Regions from separate parts of the Blautia sp. NSJ-175 genome, predicted to be linked through region 3. Evidence: riboswitches for the same ligand, from Rfam matches in the RefSeq annotation. Region 3 holds a riboswitch; each other region holds the start of a gene.
The links. Region 3 has a riboswitch for ZMP and ZTP ahead of pflB (formate C-acetyltransferase). Riboswitches for the same ligand answer to the same signal wherever they lie in the genome.
Positions count from the first base shown of each region.

Region 1: it holds a riboswitch for ZMP and ZTP, as region 3 does, so the genes downstream of both, MUB35_RS22915 (IMP cyclohydrolase) here and pflB (formate C-acetyltransferase) in region 3, are expected to answer to the same signal.
Region 2: it holds a riboswitch for ZMP and ZTP, as region 3 does, so the genes downstream of both, MUB35_RS02310 (formate--tetrahydrofolate ligase) here and pflB (formate C-acetyltransferase) in region 3, are expected to answer to the same signal.

Region 1 covers NZ_JALIFQ010000019.1:3,466-8,408, forward strand. The annotation lists gene MUB35_RS22900 (class I SAM-dependent rRNA methyltransferase) at 1-925, shown strand, start outside; gene MUB35_RS22905 (hypothetical protein) at 1,009-1,461, opposite strand; gene MUB35_RS22910 (hypothetical protein) at 1,469-1,639, opposite strand; ZMP/ZTP riboswitch at 2,037-2,115, shown strand; gene MUB35_RS22915 (IMP cyclohydrolase) at 2,207-2,920, shown strand; gene MUB35_RS22920 (phosphoribosylaminoimidazolecarboxamide formyltransferase) at 2,948-4,126, shown strand; gene MUB35_RS22925 (NAD(P)-dependent alcohol dehydrogenase) at 4,331-4,943, shown strand, end outside.
Region 2 covers NZ_JALIFQ010000001.1:503,351-508,293, forward strand. The annotation lists gene dltB (D-alanyl-lipoteichoic acid biosynthesis protein DltB) at 1-337, opposite strand, end outside; gene dltA (D-alanine--poly(phosphoribitol) ligase subunit DltA) at 334-1,878, opposite strand; gene MUB35_RS02305 (carbohydrate kinase family protein) at 2,249-3,217, shown strand; ZMP/ZTP riboswitch at 3,310-3,396, shown strand; gene MUB35_RS02310 (formate--tetrahydrofolate ligase) at 3,509-4,943, shown strand, end outside.
Region 3 covers NZ_JALIFQ010000006.1:303,937-308,879, reverse strand. The annotation lists gene pflA (pyruvate formate-lyase-activating protein) at 1-623, opposite strand, end outside; gene pflB (formate C-acetyltransferase) at 610-2,862, opposite strand; ZMP/ZTP riboswitch at 2,955-3,034, opposite strand; gene thiD (bifunctional hydroxymethylpyrimidine kinase/phosphomethylpyrimidine kinase) at 3,126-3,935, opposite strand; gene MUB35_RS12240 (HAD family hydrolase) at 3,932-4,582, opposite strand; gene thiE (thiamine phosphate synthase) at 4,579-4,943, opposite strand, start outside.

The DNA.
Region 1 (4,943 bases), on a different contig from region 3:
AAAAACAGTGGATACAAGCAGCTGCCGTGTGATCTTCGGTGAGGCGGATTTTCTGCCGGGACTTGTTGTGGATAAATTTTCTGATGTGCTGGTGGTACAGTCACTGGCGCTTGGGATTGACAGGCTGAAGGGGAAGATATTGGAACTTCTGAAGGAGGAGATGGCCCGGGACGGTGTGGTGATCCGCGGTGTTTATGAACGGAGTGACGCCAAGGTGCGAAGACAGGAAGGGATGGAGCTGGTAAAAGGATTTATCGGGGAACCCTTTGATACAAAGGTGGAGATCTGCGAGAACGGCGTGAAGTATCTGGTGGATGTGGAAGACGGACAGAAGACCGGATTTTTCCTGGACCAGAAGTACAACAGACTGGCGATCCAGAGATTATGCAGGGATGCAGAGGTGCTGGATTGTTTCACGCATACAGGGTCCTTTGCACTGAATGCAGGGATTGCAGGGGCAAAGAGCGTGCTGGGCGTGGATGCCTCAGAACTGGCTGTTGAGCAGGCAAGGGAAAATGCTGCGCTGAACGGGCTGTCAGAGACTGTAAAATTTGTGTGTGAGGATGTGTTTGAGCTGCTTCCCAGGCTGGAGGAGCAGGGGAAGAAGTTCGATGTGGTAATACTGGACCCGCCGGCGTTTACCAAATCGCGGAATTCTGTAAAGAACGCTGTGAAGGGGTATCGGGAAATCAATCTGCGGGCTATGAAGCTTGTGAAGGACGGGGGATTTTTGGCTACCTGTTCCTGTTCGCATTTTATGTCCTATGAGATGTTTACACAGACCATCGGGCAGGCGGCAAGAAATGTGCACAAAAGACTGCGGCAGGTGGAGTACCGGACACAGGCAGCGGATCATCCGATTCTTTGGGCCGCGGAGGAGTCTTATTATTTGAAATTCTATATTTTTCAGGTGTGTGAGGGATAAAAAGAAACGGACAGCAGACTATGCAGAGGGCCAGTCAGATATGGCTGGCCTGTTGGTACCGGCGCGGAGAGGCGCAGCGTGTATTAGTGGGGATTTGCTTTTGCGGTAAAGCTGTCATTTTTGATCTTTTGCTCAAAATCCGCTATGGATTCTGCTCTGGCTGCATATATAAGCCAGGTATTTAAAATGGCTGTATTTTTCTGTTCCATAATTACTTTTCGTAATTGTTCAGATACGCTGCCCAGGGAAAGCAGCAGTTCCAAAACGGCATCAGCCTTTCCTTCTGTCCTTTTTGCCTCCATCTCGTCTTTCATCAATTCTTCCAGTGCTTCACACATTGTTTTCACCTCCTTGAATTTTTCCTGATTGGCACGGACAATTAAATTCATTACCGATTTATACAGGATATTTCCTTTATGCTTTCCGTATTGCTCAAGTAAATGCTTTACGGTTTCGATTTCTTCCAGTTCATCAGTCAGGCTTTTCAGCCACAGGTTCTGGGTTTCTGACAGTTCTTTTGTCAAGATGAGCTGCATGGGTATTTTATCGCCCCTTTTCCTTTTTGATGATCAATACATCAATTTCCTTTGGCTTGGTTCCAAGCTGATGTTCATTCTCAAAAAGCAGAGTATTCGCTTCAGTCTCCAGTTCAATTTGTATCCCGGCATAAAAGGCCGGATGCCACTGCAGTACATGTGGTCTCTGTTCTTCCATGTAAAACCTCCTTTTTATTTAATTGTCACTTGCAGGAGGTTTTACACTCTTCCGAAAACCCCTGCTGATAAAGGTGATAAAAGCACGAATTTTCCGAAGGGACAGGCCGGATGGCAGTGGCCTGCTGTTATGAAATGTTCTAAGATATTCTGAATCCTGGGATGGATCCAAAATTAGATATATTTTTAGAAAATATGCTTTTTTCTATTTTAACACACCATCTGTCCTGCCGCAATAAAATTATAGTCCTATAAATCATTCTGTCCGGGGAGAGTTTATTCCCCGGGCTGATCATGGGAAGGAGCGGCTGCAGGATATGGATAACATGGGAGTGAAAGGTTTTTGATAAAAATTGTCAAAAAGCGTTGACAAGGGGAGAATTCCGTGATAATGTTTAAATTGCTTATATGACTGACGGAAGTGGAATGAACCACAGGGAGTATAAGTGTTGGAAGCCGACCGTCTGGGCAAGTATGTTCAGAGTGTGGGCTTTTTTTGTTGTTATGAAAAGTTGTCGGTTGGTCGGCAGCAGTTTATTATGGTCAAAATGAGAAGGAGAAGGAATTCATGAAAATGTTATCACTTGAAAATGAATTGAGAGAAAATGCGTACCCGGGCAGGGGAATTGTTATTGGTAAGTCTGAGGATGGAACAAAGGCAGTTACTGCATATTTTATCATGGGCAGAAGTGAGAACAGCAGAAACCGTGTGTTCGTTGAAGAGGGAGAGGGTATCCGCACCCAGGCATTTGACCCGTCTAAGCTGACTGATCCCAGCCTGATTATATATGCACCGGTACGTGTGATCGGAAATAAGACGATTGTCACCAACGGTGACCAGACAGACACTGTCTATGAAGGTATGGAAAAGGGAATCTCCTTTGAGCAGTCCCTGAGAACTCGTGAATTTGAGCCGGACGGCCCTAATTATACACCGAGAATCTCCGGTATCATGCAGGTGGAGAACGGCATATACCACTATGCCATGTCTATTTTAAAGAGCAATAACGGCAATCCTGAGAGCTGCTGCCGTTATACATTTACCTATGAAAACCCGGTTAACGGAGAGGGACATTTCATTCATACTTATATGCATGACGGCAATCCGCTGCCGAGTTTTGAGGGAGAACCGAAGCTGGTGGGAGTTCCCAATGATATCGATGCATTCACAAAAGATGTGTGGGAGAGCCTGAATGAGGACAATAAGGTATCTCTGTTTGTACGTTATATAGATATCGCAACCGGTGAGTATGAAACCAGGATCGTGAATAAAAATAAATAATAGAAAAGCATAAAGGAGAATCGGAATATGAAAGAATTAGCGTTAAAGTACGGATGTAATCCGAACCAGAAACCTTCCAGAATCTATGTGGCTGACGGCAGCGAGCTTCCGATCGAAGTTTTAAGCGGCAAGCCGGGATATATTAATTTCCTGGATGCTTTTAATGGCTGGCAGTTGGTGAAAGAGCTGAAAAAAGCCACAGGGCTTCCGGCAGCGACTTCCTTTAAACATGTGTCTCCGGCAGGCGCGGCAGTGGGACTTCCTATGACAGATGTGCTGAAAAAAATCTACTGGGTAGACGATATGGGCGAGTTATCACCGCTGGCATGTGCCTATGCGAGAGCAAGGGGCGCTGACAGAATGTCCTCCTTCGGAGATTTTATCTCCCTGTCTGATGTGTGTGATAAAGACACAGCAATGCTGATCAAGAGAGAGGTTTCCGACGGTGTTATCGCTCCCGGATATACCGATGAGGCACTGGAAATCCTGAAACAGAAAAAGAACGGCAACTACAATGTGATCAAGATCGACCCGGATTACCAGCCGGCTCCGCTGGAGCATAAAGAGGTATTCGGCATCACATTTGAACAGGGAAGACAGGAGCTTTCCATTGATGATGAGCTGCTTTCCAATATTGTGACAGAGAATAAAGAGATTCCTGCAAATGCGCTGATGGACCTGAAGATCTCTCTGATCACACTGAAATATACACAGTCAAATTCCGTCTGTTTCGTAAAAGACGGACAGGCGATCGGTATCGGCGCAGGCCAGCAGTCACGTGTACACTGTACCCGTCTGGCAGGCCAGAAGGCTGATAACTGGTGGCTGAGACAGTGCCCGAAGGTACTGGATCTGCCGTTTATCGACGGTATCCGCCGTGCTGACAGAGACAATGCCATTGATGTTTACATCGGTGAGGAATATATGGATGTTCTGGCTGACGGGGCATGGGAAAAAATCTTCAAAGAGAAACCGGAAGTGTTCACACGTGAGGAAAAACGCGCATGGCTGGACAAGCTGACAGATGTTACATTAGGTTCTGATGCTTTCTTCCCGTTCTCAGACAATATCGAGCGCGCTTACAAGAGCGGCGTAAAATACATCGCAGAGCCGGGCGGCTCCGTACGCGATGACGCAGTCATTGAGTGCTGCAATAAGTACAATATGGCGATGGCATTTACAGGCATTCGTCTGTTCCATCACTAATTGATTTCGCCTCCGCTTTGGGGCAGAGATAAGACCGGAATTTCCGGTTTTATCCCTGCCTCTTTTTTTATTATGGAAGAAATCGGAATAAAAAAATTCAAAGAAATTTGAAGGAAAAAGACATGAATTTCACTTGTGATATATACGTTTCTGACTTATAATGAAGTCACATAATGTACATTCATAAGAGGAGGAAAACAAGAGATGGAAGGCATGATGAAAGTAGCAATAATGACGGATATCCAGAAGATGGATTTTGAAGAAAGACCCATCCCCCAGCCAAAGGACGACGAGGTTTTGGTAAAGCTGGATTATGTGGGAATCTGCGGTTCTGACCTGCACTATTATGAGACAGGGGCAATCGGGGATTACGTGGTAAAACCGCCTTTCGTACTGGGCCATGAGCCGGGCGGAGTTGTAGTGGAAGTCGGTAAGGATGTTAAGCATCTGCAGGTTGGTGACCGTGTGGCACTGGAGCCGGGAAAAACCTGTGGACAGTGTGAATTCTGCAAGGAAGGCAAGTATAATCTCTGCCCGGACGTGGTATTCTTTGCAACTCCGCCGGTTGACGGTGTGTTCCAGGAATACGTTGCCCATGAGGCAAATCTCTGCTTCAAGCTGCCGGACAATGTCAGCACTCTGGAGGGCGCTCTGATCGAGCCTCTGGCAGTCGGATTCCATGCTGCGATCCAGGGAGATGCTCATCTGGGCCAGAAGGCTGTTGTCATGGGCGCAGGCTGTATCGGTCTGGTCTCCATGATGGCTTTAAAGGCCAGAGGTGTCAGCGAAGTTTATGTTGTGGACGTGATGGATAAAC
Region 2 (4,943 bases), on a different contig from region 3:
CGGTGAATCCGAATATGTTCATATGGAACAGCGGCGATAGTTTACATAATATAAGGGGCAGCAGCATGGCTGCCAGGAACAGGTAGTATTGTTTTTCATTCCTGCCGTTTTTGGCGCGGACAGCAGCGTAGCCGCACACCACCAGATAGGACCATCCGTAAAAGAGAAGCAGATAGAGGAACTGTCCGGGGCTGTGGCCGAAGACCAGTACTATGAAGACCAGGGATACGGCCAGGGTATAATGCCCCATCTTTTTTTCCATGATGCCCAGAATGACGGCAGGAATCAGGAATAAAAAGAGGCAGATAAAGAAGGAAAGCCCTTCATAAAAACTCAAAGAACTGCGCTCCCGAGGGCCTTTCTGTCAACCTTGCCATTTCCGGTCATGGGAAGCCTGTCCATGAAGATGAGTTTTTTCGGTATCATGTATTCCGGAAGGAAGGTGCGCAGACTCTCTTTCAGCATTTCCGCGTAAGTACGCTCCGGCGCCGTCATGCCGGGGCAGACCAGATAGGCACTGATGCTTTTGACACGCCCGTCTTTTATGTTGGGGAGTACGGCAGCTTTTTCTATCTGGGGGAGACGGAGAAGATTGTTCTCTATATCCTCCAGCTCGATTCTGTATCCGTGCAGCTTGATCTGCAGGTCTATGCGTCCGCAGTAATAGAGCATGCCGTCTTTCAGATATCCTTTGTCCCCTGTGCGGTATCCCTGCGCGGGGATTCCGTCTTCCATGTATGTGAAAAAGTGCTTTTCTGTCTGCATTGTGTTTTGATAATAGCCGGGGCTTACGGTATTGCCCAGTATAATGATTTCCCCTTTCTCTCCATCGGGGAGTATGCTGCCGTCGGGACTGCAGATCTGCAGTGTGGTGCCGGGTTTTGGCCTGCCCACAGGCAGAGGGGAAGTGCCGGCAGCCAGTTCAGGTGTGATTTCCACCTGAGTGACAGCCACGGTGGACTCCGTGGGACCGTAGGTGTTCATGACTTTTGCAGAGGGGAAACGCTCCAGAAGCCTGCGGGCTGTCCGGTTGGCAAGGGTTTCCCCGCAGAACAGAAACAGGCCAAGGTTTGGCAGAGCGGTCTGTGCAAAAGCCGGGTCTGACAGGCATACATCGGCAAAGGATGGTGTGGAAACCATAATTGCGGCATCCGATCGTTTCAGGGATTCCAGCAGTTTCTGGTAATCCTTCTGCACATCCTTTGTCAGACACCAGAGAGTTCCGCCCACCGCAAGGCATGTATACAGATCCATTACGGACAGATCAAAGGAAAAGGGGGCCTGATTCAGGAATACCTTTCCCTTTTTGGCATTGGTGGAGGTTCCCAGGGTGATGGACCAGTCCAGGAAATTGCTGAGATTCCTTTCCGTGATCGTGACGCCCTTTGGGGTTCCTGTGCTTCCGGAAGTAAATATGATATAAAAGATATCATCCCCGGAAACCGGTTCGGGTACGGTATCGCCCATGCTGTTATCCATGCCGGACAAATCTGTATGTACGATGACATCAATATCCTGCAGGGAAAGGATTCGTTTATCCCTGCAGTCTGCATGGAGAGGAGAGAGGGAGAGAAGAATCGGGGAATCCAGGGCATCCAGGATCATTTCCACCCGGGAGTCCGGCACTGAGGTGTCAATGGGGCAGTAAGCCCTGCCTGATTTGACACAGGCCAGAAATGCCGCAGGCATCAGGGGATGTTTGTGGCCGTATACAGCTATGGGGGCATAGTTCTGTCCGCATTGCTGCTCAATATGACGGGCCAGACGCTCAGAATATAACTCCAGCTCTCCGTAAGTAACAGACTGTCCGTCGCAGCAGATGGCTGTTCTTTCCGGGCAGATGGAGGCATATTCCCATATTTGGTTCAATATATTCATAAAATTCACCTCAATTTCGACGTTTTTCTTACCTTCTTAATTACACCATAGAATTTAAAAGAATTAGCAGGCTCAATTTTAAAGAAATTCTAAAGAAAACCTTTCGATTCATTAAGAATAATTCGTAACTATTCAGCCAGCTGAATCGTTACGGGTATTCGCCTATTAAAAATCGCTTCGCGATGGGGCGAATACCTGCCGCCACTACTCTTTTGCACGGTCAGCGCAGTAAATGCGCAGACCTGACTGAACAGTTACAATAATTCTACATATAATGTATTTTTTATGAATAATTGTGCCGCGGTACTTGCGTAAAGCAGGCAAAACGAATATAATTCACAGTAGAATAAAACGGACAAGGAGAACATATATGAACAAGAATTTTGACGTTATCGCGCTTGGTGAGCTTTTGATCGACTTTACGGAAAACGGAGTGAGCGGACAGGGCAACCCCATTTTTGAGGCAAATCCCGGCGGAGCGCCGTGTAATGTGCTGGCTATGCTCAATAATCTTGGAAAAAAGACATCTTTTCTGGGAGTTGTGGGCAAAGACCAGTTCGGTACATCCCTGAGAAATACGCTGAACAGCCTGGGAATCGATACCAGTCATTTGTATGAGGATCAGGAAGTCCACACAACACTGGCGTTTGTCCATACTTTTGAGGATGGGGACAGGGACTTTGCGTTTTACAGAAATCCCGGTGCGGACATGATGCTGAGCGTTGACCAGATAGACGAAGAATACATAAAATCAGCCAGAGCCTTTCATTTCGGCACCCTGTCCATGACCCATGAGGGTGTGCGCCGGGCGACTGCAAAGGCTATTGATATTGCTAGAGAAGCGGGACTTCTCATCTCTTTTGACCCGAACCTGCGCCCTCCGCTGTGGAGCAGCATGGAGCTTGCAAAAGAACAGATCGCATACGGTCTTTCAAAATGTGACCTCCTGAAGATTTCCGAGGAAGAGCTGGAATTCATGACCGGGACGAAAGATGTGAAGGAAGGCGCCCATATGCTGCTATCCCGGTATCCGAATCTGAAGCTGATGAACGTGACCATGGGAAAAGAGGGAAGCACAGCGTTCCATGAGGGCAGGGAAGTATTCCACGCACCGTTCCTGCAGGAGAATACTATTGAGACAACAGGAGCAGGCGATACCTTCGGTGCATGCGCACTGAATTATGTGCTGGAGCACGGAATTGAGGGTCTTACAGAGGACCAGCTCTATGAAATGCTGGAATTCTCCAACGGAGCTTCCTCTCTTATCACTACAAAGAAAGGGGCACTCCGTGTTATGCCCAAAAAAGAAGAAGTATTAACGTTTATCGCCGGAAAATAGAGTAAAATTGTCGAAATGTTGTTGTGAATTTTTAATATAATACAGCATTGACAGTAATCGGAAATTGTGATAAATTATAGACATAACAAAATAATAGTTTTGATTTCTGACGGATTACAATGTGGAGCACCACAGTGAAATCAAAATGTAAGTGAGAGCCGACCGTCTGGGCAACGTTTGTAATTGTGTAATTGACAAATGTTGCCCTTTTTTTTCAAAAGCATTCATATGCAGACATCGGCGGAATCATGCAGAAAACAAGACTATTGCCATGAAAAGGAGGGTATTAACATGGGATTCAAAACAGACATCGAAATCGCACAGGAGTGCACAATGGAGCCAATTACCAAGATTGCAGAAAAAGCAGGTATTGATGATAAATATCTGGAGCAGTACGGTAAGTACAAAGCTAAAATTGACTACAATCTGTTAAAAGAATCTGATAAACCGAACGGAAAACTGGTTCTGGTTACAGCTATCAACCCGACACCTGCCGGAGAAGGAAAGACAACCACAACCGTAGGTCTGGCTGATGGCCTTCAGAAATTAGGTAAAAATGTAATGGTAGCGCTCCGTGAGCCATCCCTGGGACCGGTATTCGGTGTAAAGGGCGGTGCTGCAGGCGGCGGTTATGCACAGGTAGTTCCAATGGAAGATATCAACCTGCATTTTACAGGTGACTTCCACGCAATCGGTGCGGCAAACAATCTGCTGGCAGCAATGCTGGATAATCATATTTATCAGGGCAACGACCTGAACATTGACCCAAGAAAGATTACCTGGAGAAGATGTGTTGACATGAATGACCGCCAGCTTCGTTTCGTAGTTGATGGTCTGGGCGGAAAGACAAACGGCTGTCCGAGAGAAGACGGATACGATATCACAGTTGCTTCCGAGATCATGGCTGTTCTGTGTCTGGCAAAAGACATTACAGACCTGAAGGAAAGACTGGGAAGAATCATCGTTGGTTATACATATGGTAAGGTTTCCGAGCAGAAACCTGTTACAGCTCATGACTTACATGCAGAAGGTGCTATGTGCGCACTGCTGAAAGACGCTCTGAAACCGAACCTGGTTCAGACTCTGGAGCATGTACCAGCAATCGTTCACGGCGGACCATTCGCTAATATCGCTCACGGATGTAACTCTGTGATCGCTACCAAGATGGCACTGAAATTAGGCGATTATGCTATCACAGAAGCAGGATTCGGTGCTGACTTAGGCGCAGAGAAATTCCTGGATATCAAATGCCGTATGGCTGGCCTGACACCGAGCGCAGTTGTTATCGTAGCTACTGTACGTGCCCTGAAATACAACGGCGGCGTGCCGAAAGCAGAACTGAACAACGAGAACCTGGAAGCACTGGAAAAAGGTCTCCCGAACTTACTGAAACATGTAAGCAATATCACAAACGTTTACAAACTGCCGTGTGTTGTTGCAATCAACGCATTCCCGACAGATACCAAGGCAGAGCTTGACCTGGTAGAAGCAAAATGTAAAGAACTGGGCGTTAATGTTGCACTTTCCGAAGTTTGGGCAAAAGGCGGCGAAGGCGGCGTTGCACTGGCTAAAGAAGTGGTACGTCTTGTGGAAGAACCGAATGACTTTACTTTCTCCTATGAACTGGAAGGAAGCATTGAGGACAAGTTAAACCAGATCGTTCAGAAGATCTACGGCGGCAAGAAAGCTGTTCTGACTGCAAATGCGCAGAAACAGGCTGCTCAGT
Region 3 (4,943 bases):
GGCAGTACCTCAAAACGCTGTACATTGCCCAGGCTTTTAACAAACGCGTCCAGCCGTATCAGGTCTTCGTCATAATCGTTCCGCTCCGGCACAAGAACATGGCGAATCCATACAGGCTTCCGGATCTCTGCCAGATATCCGGCCATATCCAGGATATTTTCGTTGCTGCATCCTGTCAGGATCTTATGCTTTTTGCTGTCGATCTCTTTTATGTCAAGAAGCAGTAAATCCGTGACTTCCATAAGGCGGTTGAATTTATGGAAAAACGGCTCGTGCCTGGAAAACGGATTCCCGGATGTATCCAGAACCGTATGCACGCCATTCTCCTTTGCCTTGGTAAAAAGCTCCAGCAGGAAATCCATCTGCAGCAGCGGTTCCCCGCCGCTGACAGTGATTCCGCCCTTGTCTCCCCAGTATGCTTTATAGCGCAGTGCCTGCCCTAAAAGCTCATCTGCTGACATCATATCCATGGAACTGGTGCTCCAGGTATCCGGATTGTGGCAGAACTGGCAGCGCATTTTGCACCCCTGCAAAAAGATCACAAACCGGACACCCGGTCCATCCACGGAACCGAAGCTTTCTATGGAATGGATGGAGCCTTTTCTCAAACTAAATGCGCTCATGTGCGGAGCGGGCAATCACATCAAGCTGCTGCTCGCGTGTCAGGTCAATGAATTTCACCGCATAACCGGATACACGGATGGTAAAGTTGGCGTATTCCTCTTTTTCCGGATGTTCCATGGCATCCACCAGCTTCTCTATGCCAAACACATTTACATTTAAGTGGTGTGCGCCCTGGTCAAAGTATCCGTCCAGTATGTGGACCAGATTGTTGATCCTCTCCTCCTCGGAATGTCCGATGGCGCCCGGATTGATGGTCTGTGTGTTGGAAATTCCGTCAAGTGCCCACTCATACGGAAGCTTGGCAACAGAGTTTAAGGAAGCCAGAAGACCGTTTTTCTCAGCACCGTAGCTTGGATTAGCTCCCGGTGAAAGGGGTTCTCCTGCTTTTCTGCCGTCCGGAAGAGCGCCAGTAGCCTTGCCGTAAACCACATTGGATGTGATGGTCAGGATTGAGGTTGTGGGCTCGGAATTGCGGTAGGTGGGGTATTTTTTCAGCTTCTCAAGGAATGTGTGGAGCAGCCAGACTGCAATATCATCCGCCCGGTCATCATCATTTCCGTAGCGCGGAAAGTCTCCTTCTGTCTCGAAATCCACAGCCACGCCTTCCTCATCGCGTATCACCTTCACCTTGGCATACTTTACAGCAGACAGGGAATCCACCACATGGGAAAATCCTGCGATTCCTGTTGCAAAGGTTCTGCGGACATCGGTATCGATCAGTGCCATCTCCGCTGCTTCATAGTAATACTTGTCATGCATGTACTGGATCAGGTTCAGAGTATTTACATAGAGTCCTGCCAGCCAGTCCATCATGATCTCATATTTGCGGATCAGCTCATCATATTCCAGATATTCGGAGGTGATCGGTTTGTATTCCGGTCCAACCTGCACTCTTGACTTCTCATCCAAACCGCCGTTGACAGCGTATAAGAGGCATTTTGCCAGGTTTGCCCGGGCACCGAAGAACTGCATCTCTTTTCCTGTCTGTGTAGCTGATACACAGCAGCAGATGGAGTAATCATCTCCCCATACAGGGCGCATCACATCATCATTCTCATACTGGATGGAACTGGTCTCCACAGAGATATAAGCAGCATATTTCTTGAAGTTTTCAGGCAGCCTGGATGAGTAGAGGACCGTCAGGTTCGGTTCCGGCGCAGGTCCCATATTCTCCAGTGTGTGAAGGATTCTGTAGTCCGTCTTTGTCACCATGGAACGGCCGTCCTGTCCCATACCTGCCACCTCCACGGTAGCCCAGACCGGGTCGCCGGAGAAGAGCTGGTTGTAAGAAGGAACGCGGGCAAATTTAACCATTCTCAGTTTCATGATAAAATGGTCAACCAGTTCCTGTGCCTCTTTCTCTGTCAGCATGCCATTTTCCAGATCCCTCTGAATATAGATATCCAGGAAGGTTCCCACACGGCCCACGCTCATGGCAGCGCCGTTCTGTGTCTTGATGGCTGCCAGATAGCCGAAATACAGCCACTGGACTGCTTCTTTGGCATTCTCGGCCGGTTTGGAGATATTGTATCCATAGCTTTGAGCCATTTTCTTCATATCGGCCAGAGCGCGGTACTGCATGGTGATTTCCTCTCTCTGACGGATGATCTCATCTGTCATGATACCGCAGCCGCAGTTATCGTAATCTTCTTTTTTCTTTTCCATCAGGAAATCAATACCGTAAAGTGCCACTCTTCTGTAGTCACCTACAATACGGCCGCGGCCGTAGGTATCCGGAAGTCCTGTGATAATCTTGTTATGACGGGCTTTTTTCATCTCCGGTGTGTACGCATCGAAAACACCCTGATTATGCGTTTTGTGATATTCTGTAAAGATTTTATGAAGTTCCGGAGCCGGTGTGTAGCCATTGGATGTGCAGGAATCTTCCGCCATTTTGATACCACCGTAAGGCATAAATGCCCTTTTCAGCGGTTTGTCGGTCTGCAGCCCCACTACCTTTTCCAGGTCTTTTAATTCTTCACTGATATAGCCCGGCCCATGGGAAGTCAGTGAGGATACGGTTTCCGTATCCATATCCAGAACGCCGCCTTTTGCACGCTCCTCTTTCTGCAGTTTTGAAAGTGCAGACCAGAGTTTTTCCGTAGCTTCTGTGGGTCCTTCCAGGAAGTCCTGGTTTCCTTCATACGGCGCGTAGTTGTGCTGGATAAAGTCACGTGTGTTGACTTCTTCCTTCCAGATTCTACCTTTAAATCCATCCCATTGTTTGAAGTTATTCATCTTTGCAAGTCCTCCTTCTAAGACAATAATTGTGTCGGAAACTGTACTGTAATGTGACCGGACTCATTAAAAAAAGCCGGTCCTATCCAGACAGCTTCTGCCCAGACGGTCGGCTAAATCAACGTTATACTCCCTGTGGTTCATTCCACTTCCGCCAGTCATATAACACTTGTAGTATAAAGCATTTTTTTAAGAATTGTCAATAAAAGGAATAGAACTTTTATGTTCTTTTTAGTATACATTGCTGCAGAAAAGATTACTTATTACCGGAATGGATAGCCATTTGCAAAAGGCGGTAATCTGTACATGTGGTTCAAAGGACCGCTGCCCGCACCCAGATCAAGTCCATCCTGCAGCGCACCGGTCAGATAATTTTTTGCGTTCTTAATTGCTCTTTCCAGGGCGTATCCGGCGGCAAGATTGCAGGCAATAGCCGAGGAAAGTGTACATCCTGTTCCGTGTGTATTTGGATTTTCTATCCTCTTTGAAGAGAACCAGATGTATTTTCCTTTCTCATACAGCAGGTCATCAGCTCCATCTGCCAGATGTCCGCCTTTTAAAAGGACAGCGCCGGAACCGTAACACGCTATTTTTTCTGCTGCCCGCTCCATCTCACACGGTGTACTGACAGAAAATCCGCAGAGTGCCTCCGCCTCCATAAGATTTGGTGTCACCACTGCTGCCAGAGGAAAAAGCTCTTCTTTCAGAGCTTCCTGCGCATCTTTGGACATGAGTCTGCTGCCGCTTGTGGAAATCATGACCGGGTCTAAAACTACATCCTGTACCTGGTATGTTCTCAGCTTTTCTGCAATCACACGAATAATCTTTTCATTGGGTATCATACCGATTTTTACTGCATCCGGACGAATATCCGTAAAAACACAGTCCATCTGTTTTGCCACAAACTCCGCATCTGTTTCCCGGATGCCGTATACGCCTGTTGTATTCTGTGCCGTGAGAGCTGTGATCACACTCATGGCGTACATTTTGTGAACGGTTATTGTCTTAATATCCGCCTGTATCCCGGCTCCTCCGCTGCAGTCCGAACCGGCGATCGTCAATACCTTTTTCATCTGTTTTTCCCCCATTCTTCCCAGCTTTCAAGATAAATATCTGCCAGTTTCAACAGTTTTTCTCTGTCCTTTTCCGAATAAAAATCGCGTATAACTGCCACTGTAAACCCGGATTTTTTTGCTGTCTCTGCGGCAAAATATGCATCTTCAAACACCAGAGTTTCTTCTTTTTTTGTACCTAAAATCCCCATCGCCAGCTCATAAATGCGCGGATTTCTTTTGCCTGCTCCGGCCTCTGTACAGGTGAGAAGGCCGGTAAAATATCCATCAATCCCATTATTTTTAAGAGCTGCCTCGATCAGAGGTCTGTCCGTAGATGTGGCAATGCACATTCTGACATTACGGCTCTTTAAATCCTCCAGTACCTGCAGAACGCCCGGTTTTATCCGAATCACTTTTTCATAACAGTCATATATCATCCTGTTGAATTCGTCAATGATCTCATCGCGTTCCAGGCGGATCCCGTAACTGCTGCGGAAATACTCTGCGGATTCCTCCATGGTCATGGTCTCCAGCTGCTCCTTCGTATCCTCCCCGGGTCTGATTCCTTTCCGCCTCAGATAGATTTCCCCTGCCCGGTCCCACAGCCCCATAGAGTCGAACAGCGTACCGTCCGCATCGAAGACAGCCCCTTTTATTTCTCTCATTTTTCTGTCATCTCCTTCGCCAGAGCCAGCAGCTCCTCACAGGCTTTTCTGATATCCGGCTGTCCGTAGATACCGGATATGACAGACACTCCGGCGGCACCGCTTCCGGCAAGCTGCATCAGATTCTCTTTCTTGATCCCTCCGATAGCCACAACGGGAATGGATACAGCCCGGCAGATTTCCTGCAGTGTTTCCCGGGATATCACATCTGCATCCTCTTTTGTAGAGGTAGAAAATACCGCGCCGACTCCCAGATAATCCGCGCCCATTTTTTCAGCCTGCAAAGCCTGCTCCACGGTTCTTGCAGAGACGCCTATGATCTTGTCAGGGCCCAGTTTTTCCCTGGCGCTTCCCGCCTCCA